DNA from 3 places in the Pseudomonas sp. NY15372 genome. Region 1 is predicted to be linked to each of the others. Evidence: riboswitches for the same ligand, from Rfam matches in the RefSeq annotation. Region 1 holds a riboswitch; each other region holds the start of a gene.
What was found. Region 1 has a riboswitch for cobalamin ahead of ACNFG0_RS13675 (TonB-dependent receptor). Riboswitches for the same ligand answer to the same signal wherever they lie in the genome.
Positions count from the first base shown of each region.

Region 2: it holds a riboswitch for cobalamin, as region 1 does, so the genes downstream of both, ACNFG0_RS06290 (ABC transporter ATP-binding protein) here and ACNFG0_RS13675 (TonB-dependent receptor) in region 1, are expected to answer to the same signal.
Region 3: it holds a riboswitch for cobalamin, as region 1 does, so the genes downstream of both, ACNFG0_RS05660 (CbtB domain-containing protein) here and ACNFG0_RS13675 (TonB-dependent receptor) in region 1, are expected to answer to the same signal.

Region 1 covers NZ_JBLUPY010000016.1:41,790-45,057, reverse strand. The annotation lists gene ACNFG0_RS13675 (TonB-dependent receptor) at 1-1,553, opposite strand, end outside; cobalamin riboswitch at 1,664-1,871, opposite strand; gene ACNFG0_RS13670 (GNAT family N-acetyltransferase) at 1,914-2,483, opposite strand; gene ACNFG0_RS13665 (carboxymuconolactone decarboxylase family protein) at 2,558-2,902, opposite strand; gene lpxO (lipid A hydroxylase LpxO) at 3,135-3,268, opposite strand, start outside.
Region 2 covers NZ_JBLUPY010000005.1:157,591-160,858, reverse strand. The annotation lists gene ACNFG0_RS06300 (FecCD family ABC transporter permease) at 1-191, opposite strand, end outside; gene ACNFG0_RS06295 (ABC transporter substrate-binding protein) at 191-1,159, opposite strand; gene ACNFG0_RS06290 (ABC transporter ATP-binding protein) at 1,156-1,932, opposite strand; cobalamin riboswitch at 2,041-2,248, opposite strand; gene ACNFG0_RS06285 (hypothetical protein) at 2,537-3,007, shown strand.
Region 3 covers NZ_JBLUPY010000005.1:15,913-19,180, forward strand. The annotation lists gene cobM (precorrin-4 C(11)-methyltransferase) at 1-651, opposite strand, end outside; gene ACNFG0_RS05650 (cobalamin biosynthesis protein) at 688-1,080, opposite strand; gene ACNFG0_RS05655 (CbtA family protein) at 1,098-1,787, opposite strand; gene ACNFG0_RS05660 (CbtB domain-containing protein) at 1,798-1,983, opposite strand; cobalamin riboswitch at 2,078-2,298, opposite strand; cobalamin riboswitch at 2,422-2,621, shown strand; gene cobW (cobalamin biosynthesis protein CobW) at 2,719-3,268, shown strand, end outside.

The sequences.
Region 1 (3,268 bases):
CCCAATTCGGTCTGCTTGGCTTCGGTCAGGTCGTAGCGTTGCTCCGGACGCAGCGTCAGCAGGTCGCCCACGCCGTCTTCGCTGGTCGAATACTGCCCATACAGGGACAGATCCGGCGTGACCGCCAACACCAGGCCGGCACGCCAGTTGCCACCGCGCAGGCTGCGGTCGCTGCGGGTGTCGTTGACCAAATCGTCGCGGTCGATATGGTTCTGGTCGCGGCGTACCCCGGTCACCAGCGACAGGCGCTCGCTCAGCGCCGTGCGATTCTCGGCGAACAGCGAGAAGGTGTGGGTGGTGGACAAGGTTTGCGGGCGTGTCGGCGATAAGCTGTGGAACCGGCCAGGCGCCGGGTTCCAGGGGTCCAACACGTCCTGGCTGCCATCGTCGTACGGTGCGTTGCTGTCGACGTTGAAGCGGATCTTGTTGTACTCGGCACCGACGACGGTCTTGCTGGCCAGGCCGAACAGGCTGTGGTCGAACGTGAAGCTCTGGCGGTCGCCGAGCTGTTCCTGGTTGTGCTTGATCTGCAGGAAGCTGCCGCGCTCGAGGTCGCCGGCATCGGCGTTCCATGCGTAGGTCTCGGCGTTGCGCCAATGCCGACGGCTCTTGATGGAGTACAGCTGGTTGCTGGCGGTGATGCGGTCGCTGATGGCCCAGTCGGTGTTCAGGCGGGTCCACTCGTCGTGGTAGCGCTGCACGTCGTTCTGGATGTTGTAATTCTTCTTGCGCAGGCTGCTGCGGTAATGGCCGTCGATCAATGGGGTGCCGTAATAGTTGGCGGGCTCGGCATCGCCACGCTCGTGGGCGAGGGTGAAGCTCAGGTCGTCGGTGGCGTCGAAGCGCAGGGCGGCGCTCAGGGCCAGGCTGCGCGAGTCGGTACGATCGACCCAGCCATTGCCGGCTTGCTGGTTCAGGGTCATGCGGTAGCTGAGGCGTTCGCTGAGGCTACCGCCGCTGTCCAGGCCGAGCTGCTGGCGATCCCATGAACCATAGCCCAGGCGCAGATGATTGCGGATCTCGCCGGCGAAGGGCTTCTTGGGTATGGCGTTGACCACGGCGCCGGTGGCGCCTTCGCCATAGAGCACCGACGCCGGCCCGCGGATCACCTCGATGCGCTCGATCATCCATGGGTCGACCGGAAAGGTCAGTGTGCCGGCGCCGCTGTACAGGCGCGAGCCGTCGAACAGCGTCATCACCGAACTCTGGCCTTCGAAGCCACGGGCAGAGAGCCCGGTGCCGCCATCGCCCGGGCTGCCGGTGAAGGTGATGCCCGGTGAGCGGGTCACGGCATCCTGGACGGTGAGGTTGTTGCGCTGCTGGATCTGCTCGGCGCTGATGCTGCTGGTGCTGGCCGGCGTTTCCAGGGCGCTCAGGCCCAGGCGCGAGCCGGCCTGGGTCGGGGTGGCCAGGTCGACGGACGCTGCGTCGCGGGTGTCGGTGATGGCGGTCGAGGGCAAGGTCAGGGCCTGGCTGTCGAACTCATCGGACCATGCCGGCATGGAGACGGCCAGGCAGGCCGCCAGGGTGTGAAGCGTGTAGGTACGGGACATGTCGTTCCACTGCTGCAGGAATGAATGGATCCCGGTGGAAACAACGCATAGACGAGCAAGCACGCACGCAGGGGCGCACGCGAAACCGGCCTGCGCCCGCCCACCGCGGGTTTGCCAACGAAGCTCCAGGCCGGTCTCCGGGCTTGCGAGGGTCATGAACGCCTTCACCTTCCCATGCACGAGGCACAGTGGTGTGTCGAAGGGTTCGCTCGCTTACCGTTGCGGGGGCAGCGCCGGACTTGTCCTGCAAAGGACGCACCGGCTTCCCGTTTCACCCTGCGCGCGGCGGCGCAGGACACCTGAAACAGGTGCGCATCTGACCATCGTTCGGCGCGGGAGTCAAATGCGCAAGGGGAGGGTTCAGCGACCGCGACGGCGCGACACGCGGGCCTCGATGTTCTTGCGCCCGATCAACAGCGGCGGCTTTTCCACCACCGGTTCATCGGCCAGCCACTTGTACATCACCAGGCAGTCCACCAGCCCCAGCTCGGCATGGCGATAGGCTTTGGGCAGGCGGCCCACGGTCTCGAAACCGAGCTTGTGCCACAGCGCCACGGCCACTTCGTTAGTGGTCACCACCGAGTTGAACTGCAGGGCCAGGAAGCCTTCCTGGCGTGCCAGTTTCTGTGAGTGTTCGCACATCAGCCGCGCCACGCCACGGCCACGGGCGGCTTCGGCGACCATGTAGCCACAATTGCCCACGTGGCTGCCGGGGCCTGCTGCGTTGGCCTTGAGGTAGTACGAGCCCAGCAGTTGGCCGTCGGCTTCGGCCACCAGGGTGCGCAGCGGCAGCGAAAGCCACAGGTGGCGGGCTTGCTCGAAGCTGAGGTCGGGGTCGAAGGCGTAGGTCTGGCGGGCCTGGACGATGGCCTGGAAGGTCGGCCAGAAGCGCTCGAAGTCTTCCGGGGTCATGGGGCGGATCTGGATCATGGCGGCTCCTGCGGGCTGAACCGCCAAGTCTGGGTGGCGTGGCGCCGTCGCGCAAGAGCGGCGGCGTCGTTCGCTCAACTGCCGGCCTTGCCCACCGCATCCATGACGCGGGCCGAGTACACCAGCGCGGCGCCCGCATTCATCGCCACGGCCACACCGAGGGCCTCGGCGATTTCCTCACGGGTGGCGCCTTGCTTGACCGCTTGCTGGGAGTGCACGGCGATGCAGCCATCGCAGCGGGTGGTCACAGCCACGGCCAGGGAGATCAGTTCGCGGGTTTTGGCATCCAGGTGATTGGTCTTGGCCCCGGCACCGCTGGCTGCCATGTAGCCGGCCACGGTGTCGGGGGACAATTGCTTGAGATCGCCGATGCCGGCCATCAACTGCTTACGGTAGGCGTCCCAGTCCATCATGCTCATCGCGTTCACCTCAAGAGGTTGGCAACAGGAGCTTTCAGGCTAGTCGAAGATCGTGATGGGGGATTACGCAGCCCGATGGGCTGCGGTGCTGTGCGGGCTTGCCCGGCGATCACGCGCGAAGCCCTTGCCAGGCGACGGTGATATCCGGCCCGGCCCAATCGCGGGACAAGCCCGCTCCTACAGGGGGGCGCCACTCCCACGCCGATCGCGCTGGATCCAGGGCCCCGCGATCTCAGATGTAGATGAAGAACAGTACCAGTGCCGCGACGACAGCCCACTTCTCCAGGTAGTAGCGGGTACGGTTGCGCTTCTTCATCGCCTTGCCGCGCTCGCGAATCTTGTAGATGCGGGTGAACAGACGGTTGA
Region 2 (3,268 bases), on a different contig from region 1:
ACGATCTGCGCCTGGCCGCGGCTCCAGCTCCCTGTGTCGCCCAGGCCGGCCTGTTGCATCACGATGCCCAGCACGTCGGTCAGTGGCACCTTGGCAGCCCCAAACCCCAGGGACAACACGCACGAGCACAGCACAGCCACCAGCAGCCCGGCGAGCAGCAGCCGGTAGGCACTGCGATCACGCACGGGCATCACTGCGGCGTGCCTGCGAACAGGCGGGGATGCAGCGCCGCTGCCAACAGCTCGATGGCTCCGGCATTGTCCACCGATGGGGTGACCTGGAGGTAGGAAAGCACCACGAAGCGTCGATCGCGGATGGCCGTTACCTCGCCCAGGGCCGGCTGCGCGAGCAGGAAGTCGCGCTTCTGTTGCCAGGAGGTCGGGCCGTAGTCGACGATGACGATCACCTGCGGGTCGCGCTCTACCACGCTCTCCCAGTTCACTTCGGTCCAGCTGGCAGCGACGTCGGCCATCACATTGTCACCGCCAGCCGCCTCGATCAGCGCCTGGGGCATGCCGAGACGGCCAGAGGTGGTGGGGCGGTCTTCGCCGCTGTCATAGAGGAATACGCGGGGAGCCTGGTGTACATCGGCGACATGTGCCTGCACGCGGGCCACGCGCTGGCGCAGGGTATCGATCAGCGCCTGGGCCTGCTGGCGAACATCGAAGATGCGCCCCAGGTTGTCCAGGTCCCGGTACAGGTCGTCGAGGCTGGCGCGGCGCTGGGGCATCACCCGCGAGCAGGACTCGCTGAGCTCGTACACCGGGATGCCGAACGGTGCCAGGGCCTGCGGCGTGACCGGGCCGCCTACGTACATGCCGTAGCCCCAGCCGGCGAAGAGAAAGTCGACGTTCGCATCGAGCAGGGTTTCCACCGACGGGTAGCGCGGCGCCAATTCAGGCAGGCCGGCGAGAGCACCGGTCAAGGATGGGTCCAGGGTCTTCCAGCCACTGATTCCGGTGAAGCCAACCATGCGCTCGCGCAACCCTAGGGCCAGGAGCATGCCGGTCAGGTTACTGTCATGGCTCACCGCCCGCTGGGGCGGCTGGCTGAAGGTGACGTCGCGATCGCAACTGCGCACGGTAACGGGATAGTCGCCGGCCCAGGCGGCGAAGGGCAGGGCGGCCAGCAGGGCCAGGCAGGCAAGGTGTCGCTTCATGCGGGGCTGATCCAGGTGATGCGTGGGTGAAAAGCCACGGGGTGACGGTCGACCAGTGCCCGTACGCCAAAGACCTCGGCCAGGCACTGCTCGGTCAGCACGTCGGCTGGGGGGCCGTGGGCAACGATGCGGCCAGCCTCGATGACATACAAGCGGTCACAGAAGGCCGCAGCCAGGTTCAGGTCATGGAAACTGGCGAGCAGGCTCAGGCCGGTGGCGCGCAGATGCTCCAGCAAAGCCAGCTGGTAGCGGGGGTCGAGGTGGTTGGTGGGCTCGTCAAGGATCAGCAGACGCGGTTGCTGGACCAGTGCACGGGCCAGCAGCACACGTTGCTTCTCGCCGCCAGACAACGGCGCGAAGCCATGATCGCCGCGTCCCTGCAGCCCCAGGCGATGCAGGCTGTCGTCCACCAGCGCGTCGTCATCGTCGCCATCGAACCAACCCTGGTGCGGCGTGCGGCCCATGGCAACCACGTCGCGTACACTCAGGCCAAAATCTTCGGGAAATTCCTGGAGCATCACTGCGACGCGTTGCGCCACCCAACGCGCTGGGCGCTGCCAGATGTCCTCGTTCTCGAGCAGCACGCGCCCGGCATCGGGCCGAGTGAAGCGATAGGCACAGCGCAGCAGGCTGGTCTTGCCGCTGCCATTGGGGCCGATCAAGCCGACGCATTCACCAGGGCGCACCTCCAGATCGATGTTGTCGAGCAGCCTCCGGCCACCATGGGATGGCGCCCAGTGCAAACCTTCGAGACGCAGGGTAGGGGCGGACATGACGAGCAACCGTACCGGGAATGAATGTAACCCGACGATGACGGCGCGCAAGGGAATCGCGGGCAGGCTACTGCCCCAAGACCGGCCCGCGCCCGCCCACCGCGGGAGTTGCCAAACGAGGTGACAGGCCGGTCTCCGGGCTTGCGAGAGTCGTGAGGCATTCACCTTCCCATGCTGGCGGCACAGTGGCGTATCGAATGCATCGCTCGCTTACCGTTGCGGGGGCAGCGCCGGACTGGTCGCGCAAGGCGATGCACCGGCTTCCCGTTTAATCCCCGGCGCGGCGGCAGGGGACACCTGAAACTGGGGCGCATCTGAGCATTTATGGGGTGGGGAGTCAACCTGTAGGGCGCCCCCGGGCTAGGCGGAGTCTTTAGACAGCGACCGCGTACCGGGTGCGTTGAAGCATTTATCGAGTTTGCGCGTGTGAATGCATCAATGAGGAGGAGCACTTTATCGAACACAGAACATAAATATAAACAATATAACTAAACTAAATGAATATTTAGTTTAGTTATTCCTTAAGCTCATATCATAAGGGCAGGGTAGCCCATCTGGTGAGCTATGGGGTAACTCATGCGTGATCGCTAAGGATTACCATTCAATGACTCACTATCCAGGCTGGATGCTTGAAAGCGCCCATAATTACCTCAAGGCCGCTGAGATTCTAGACGCCCAAAACCTCCCGCATGTTGCCATGGTCAATGCAGCGATCGGTATGGAAATCTTGCTGAAAAGCTTTATTTCCGTACCGGATCAGCACCAAGGTACGTCCGGCGAAACCTACAAGCTCGACGTCGAAGCACTTAAAACGGCTCACCAGCACCTGCAGTCGATCGGCAAGATTCCACCCAAACAAAAGCGTGACGCACACGATCTGCTGACGCTGTTTCACGCGGTGCCTCCAACGATTCGTGAGAGCCTGGCTCTGAACAGCCAGGAACACTCATTCGAGCGGTATCGCGATGTGTTCACCAACAGCCGGTATCAGTACGAGTCAGCCAACTGGAAATTTTCCGATCCAGTACTGATGAGATCGCTGCGGTGGACGTTAGCCAACGTGGTTGGCTACTAAAAGGAACGAGGCTCGCAGGATCCGTTCGTGCTGAGTTACATCGCTGAGGTCCAAGTTCGATCTGCAGCGCAGAGATCGAGGCCAGGGGCCTGGCTTCAAATCTGCCACACACGACCCAGGTGGCTCCATACGAATTTGCGCATAATGTATATTATGTTAAATATTATATTATTCGAGGACAATACCGCGGTTCTCTCCGCCCCAATCCATCTCACCTCGCTGTTCAACCAGCTGGCCCTGAGACCAGCCCATGTCTCGAGT
Region 3 (3,268 bases), on a different contig from region 1:
GCGCCGGAAACCTTTGGCTGCCGTGAGCGCGACGATATCCTGCAAGGTGCCACGCACCCAGTCCTGGTCCGGCCAGGTGGCGCGGTGTACCACGGCAATCGGGCAATCCGGGCCGTAGTGGGGTAGCAGCTCGGCAACGATGCGTTCAAGGTGCTTGACGCCCAGGTGGATCGCCAGCGTACTGCGGTGCCGGGCGAGGTCAGCCAATTGCTCGCCTGCGGGCATGGGCGAGCTGTCCCCGTAGCGGGTGAGAATCACTGTCTGCGCCAGCTCCGGTAAGGTCAGCTCGCAGCCGAGCAGGGCTGCGCTGGCCGCAGCGGCCGTGACGCCCGGAATGACCTGGTAATCGATGCCCAGCTCGCGCAGGTGGCGGATCTGCTCGCCGATAGCCCCGTACAAGCTCGGGTCGCCACTGTGCACGCGAGCTACGTCCTGGCCTTTATCATGCGCGTTGCGCATGGCTGCGACGATCTGGTCGAGGTTCAACTCGGCGCTGTTGATCACCGTATGAGCACTATGGCCTTGCAGGACGGCCGCAGGCACCAGGGAGCCGGCATAGATGATCACAGGGCATTGGCGGATCAGGCGCTGGCCCTTGATCGTGATCAATTCCGGATCGCCGGGGCCGGCACCGATGAAAAAGACCGTCATGGGAAATCCTTGCAGAAAGGCAATTGAGAATAGTGATTATCGGCTGCACGCCAAGGCAACGGTAGCGCGGTCGCCCGTCTGGCGTGGCACCAGCAGCCTGGGCGGCCCTTGTCTCTGTGCGGCCAGCGCCAATGCTGCGCTTTCGGCGACCCCCCAGCAGCCACTGTGGTTGAACGCGGCGCGTGAGCGGTGGCTGAGCAACGGTTCGAAGGCGTGCAATTGCGCAGACGGAAACAGCGTCAGGGTGACCCCGAGGCGACTGGCCAGTTCCTGCAACCCGGCTTCGCCGGCCTTCAGGTCGATGCTGGCGATCCCTTGCAGTTGGGCCAGTTGCAGGCCATGGGCAGACAGTGTGTCGCGCAGGAGCTGTTCGAGGAGGTCAGCCGGGCAGCCTTTGCGGCACCCAAAGCCGGCGTAGAACGCCGGCAACAGGGTAGCGCGCGTCATCAGGCCTGGCTGGCGCGACGATAGAGCCAGGCGCTGAGCAGGCCGAGGGCGAGCCAGAAGGCCGCATTGGTCAACCAGGAGGCAAGCTTGAACTGGGCTTCCAGGGCTTCGGGGGCCAAGCTCTCGTGAACGGTTGGTTGAGGGGCTCCTACCAGATGGGGAACGGTCAGCAAGGCCACGCCGAGCACCTTGAACAGCCAATGCCGGGCAAACACCGCCAGCGCCAGGCCCGCGGCCGTGGCAGCCGCCGTACCGGCCCACCAGGCCTGGCGTTGGCCTAGGTCGGCCGCGACAGTGCCGGGCAGTTCCGGGGGTAGCCCGAGGGTCGGCGCCAAGCAGAACACCGCAAAGCCGGCCAGGCCCCACAGTGCCCCGGTGGCTACCCGCCCTGGCTCGCGCAGGCTATACAGCGCTGCAAGTATCAAGGCGAAACCGACGGCCACCACCAGATTGCCGCCGGTGGTGGACAGCACGCGTTGCCAGCCGTCTTCCGGGGCCCAGGCTTCGGCGTCATGGGTATGTGCGACCGTGCCATCCCCATGGGCGTGGTGCTCGGCGCTCGGGGCGCTGCTTTCAAAGGTTTCCGCCTGGAGAATCAGCGGCGTGACCCAAAGACTCTGCAACAGGGTAAGCAACAGGGCGGCGAGCAGCCCGCTGAAGCCGGCGGTACGGGCAATGCGCTTGATCATGCAGGCGTACTCAGTGGCAGGGGAAGGCGGCGCTGTGGCGGGTATCGTGGGCGGCGTTGTGCACGGCCTCGATGTGCGAGAAGCCAGCGAAGTACACCAGGCACAAGCCCAGCAGGCTGGCTCCGATGGCGAGGATCACGCGCTGGCTGAGGCTGACAGGCGTGGCGATGCTGTGTTTGGCACTGGTGACGGACATGACGCGTTCCTCTGCTTTTTTATGGGCGGCGGGCACAGGCGTCACGCCTGGGCAAGGCTTGCCCAGGGCATACGACAGCACCCGCCCACCGCGGGGTGTTCATTCGACGTCAGGCCGGTCTCCGGGCTGGCGAGGAGGAGGCAGGCTCCCTGGATCGCGTCACCTTCCCATGCCATACGACGCGGCACAGTGGTCAAGACGCGCACTCGCTTACCGTTGCGGGGGCAGCACCGGCCTTGTCCGGCCCCTTGGGGCCTGCGACGCACCGGTTTCCCGTTTCACCCCCGAAGGGGCACCTGAACGCAAGGTGCAAGCAAAGCATGCGGCCGATTTCCCGTCAATTGGCGGGTGAGGCGTGAGCGGGCATGGAGGGAGACGGTCCTGATGTCGGTGGCACATGAATACTGCGCTGATGGTTGACCGCCTACCCACCACTGCGTAGCCTTGCCGCTTCGAGGTTCTGCGGCGTTGGCCGCAGCTAAGACGGGAACGCGGTCCAAGCCGCGGCTGCCCCCGCAACTGTAGGCACTGAACAGGATCGACACAGCCACTGCGTCCAGGCGCGGGAAGGCGTCGTTCCACCGGCCCCGGCCGGTACGGTGCAAGCCAGGAGACCTGCCTCGCGACGTTTTCGACTTTCAACCGGGCGGGGTGATCCGGTGGCGAACGAGCCCGGCCAGCAGGCCCGCGGCTTTCGTCCTGCATGCCCGCGCCATCTGCCTAGGGCATCGCGACATGAAAACATTGGCCAAGCTCCCCGTCACCATCGTCACCGGCTTCCTCGGCTCGGGCAAGACCACCTTGCTCCGGCACATGCTCGACAACGCCCAGGGCCGGCGCATCGCGGTCATCGTCAACGAGTTCGGCGAGCTGGGTATCGATGGCGAAATTCTCAAGCAATGCAGCATCGGTTGCACCGAGGAGGAGGCCAGCGGCCGTGTCTACGAACTGGCCAACGGCTGCCTGTGCTGCACCGTGCAGGAAGAATTCTTCCCGGTTATGCGCGAGCTGGTGGCACGTCGCGCTGACCTGGACCACATCCTCATCGAAACCAGCGGCCTGGCCTTGCCCAAACCACTGGTACAAGCCTTCCAGTGGCCGGAAATCCGCAACGCCTGCACCGTCGACGCGGTGATCACCGTGGTCGACAGCCCGGCGGTGGCCGCCGGTACCTTCGCGGCTTATCCCGACCAGGTGGATGCCCAGCGCAGGCTCGACCCAAACCTGGACCATGAGTCCCCCTTGCACGAGCTTTTCGCCGACCAGCTGGCCAGCGCCGACCTGG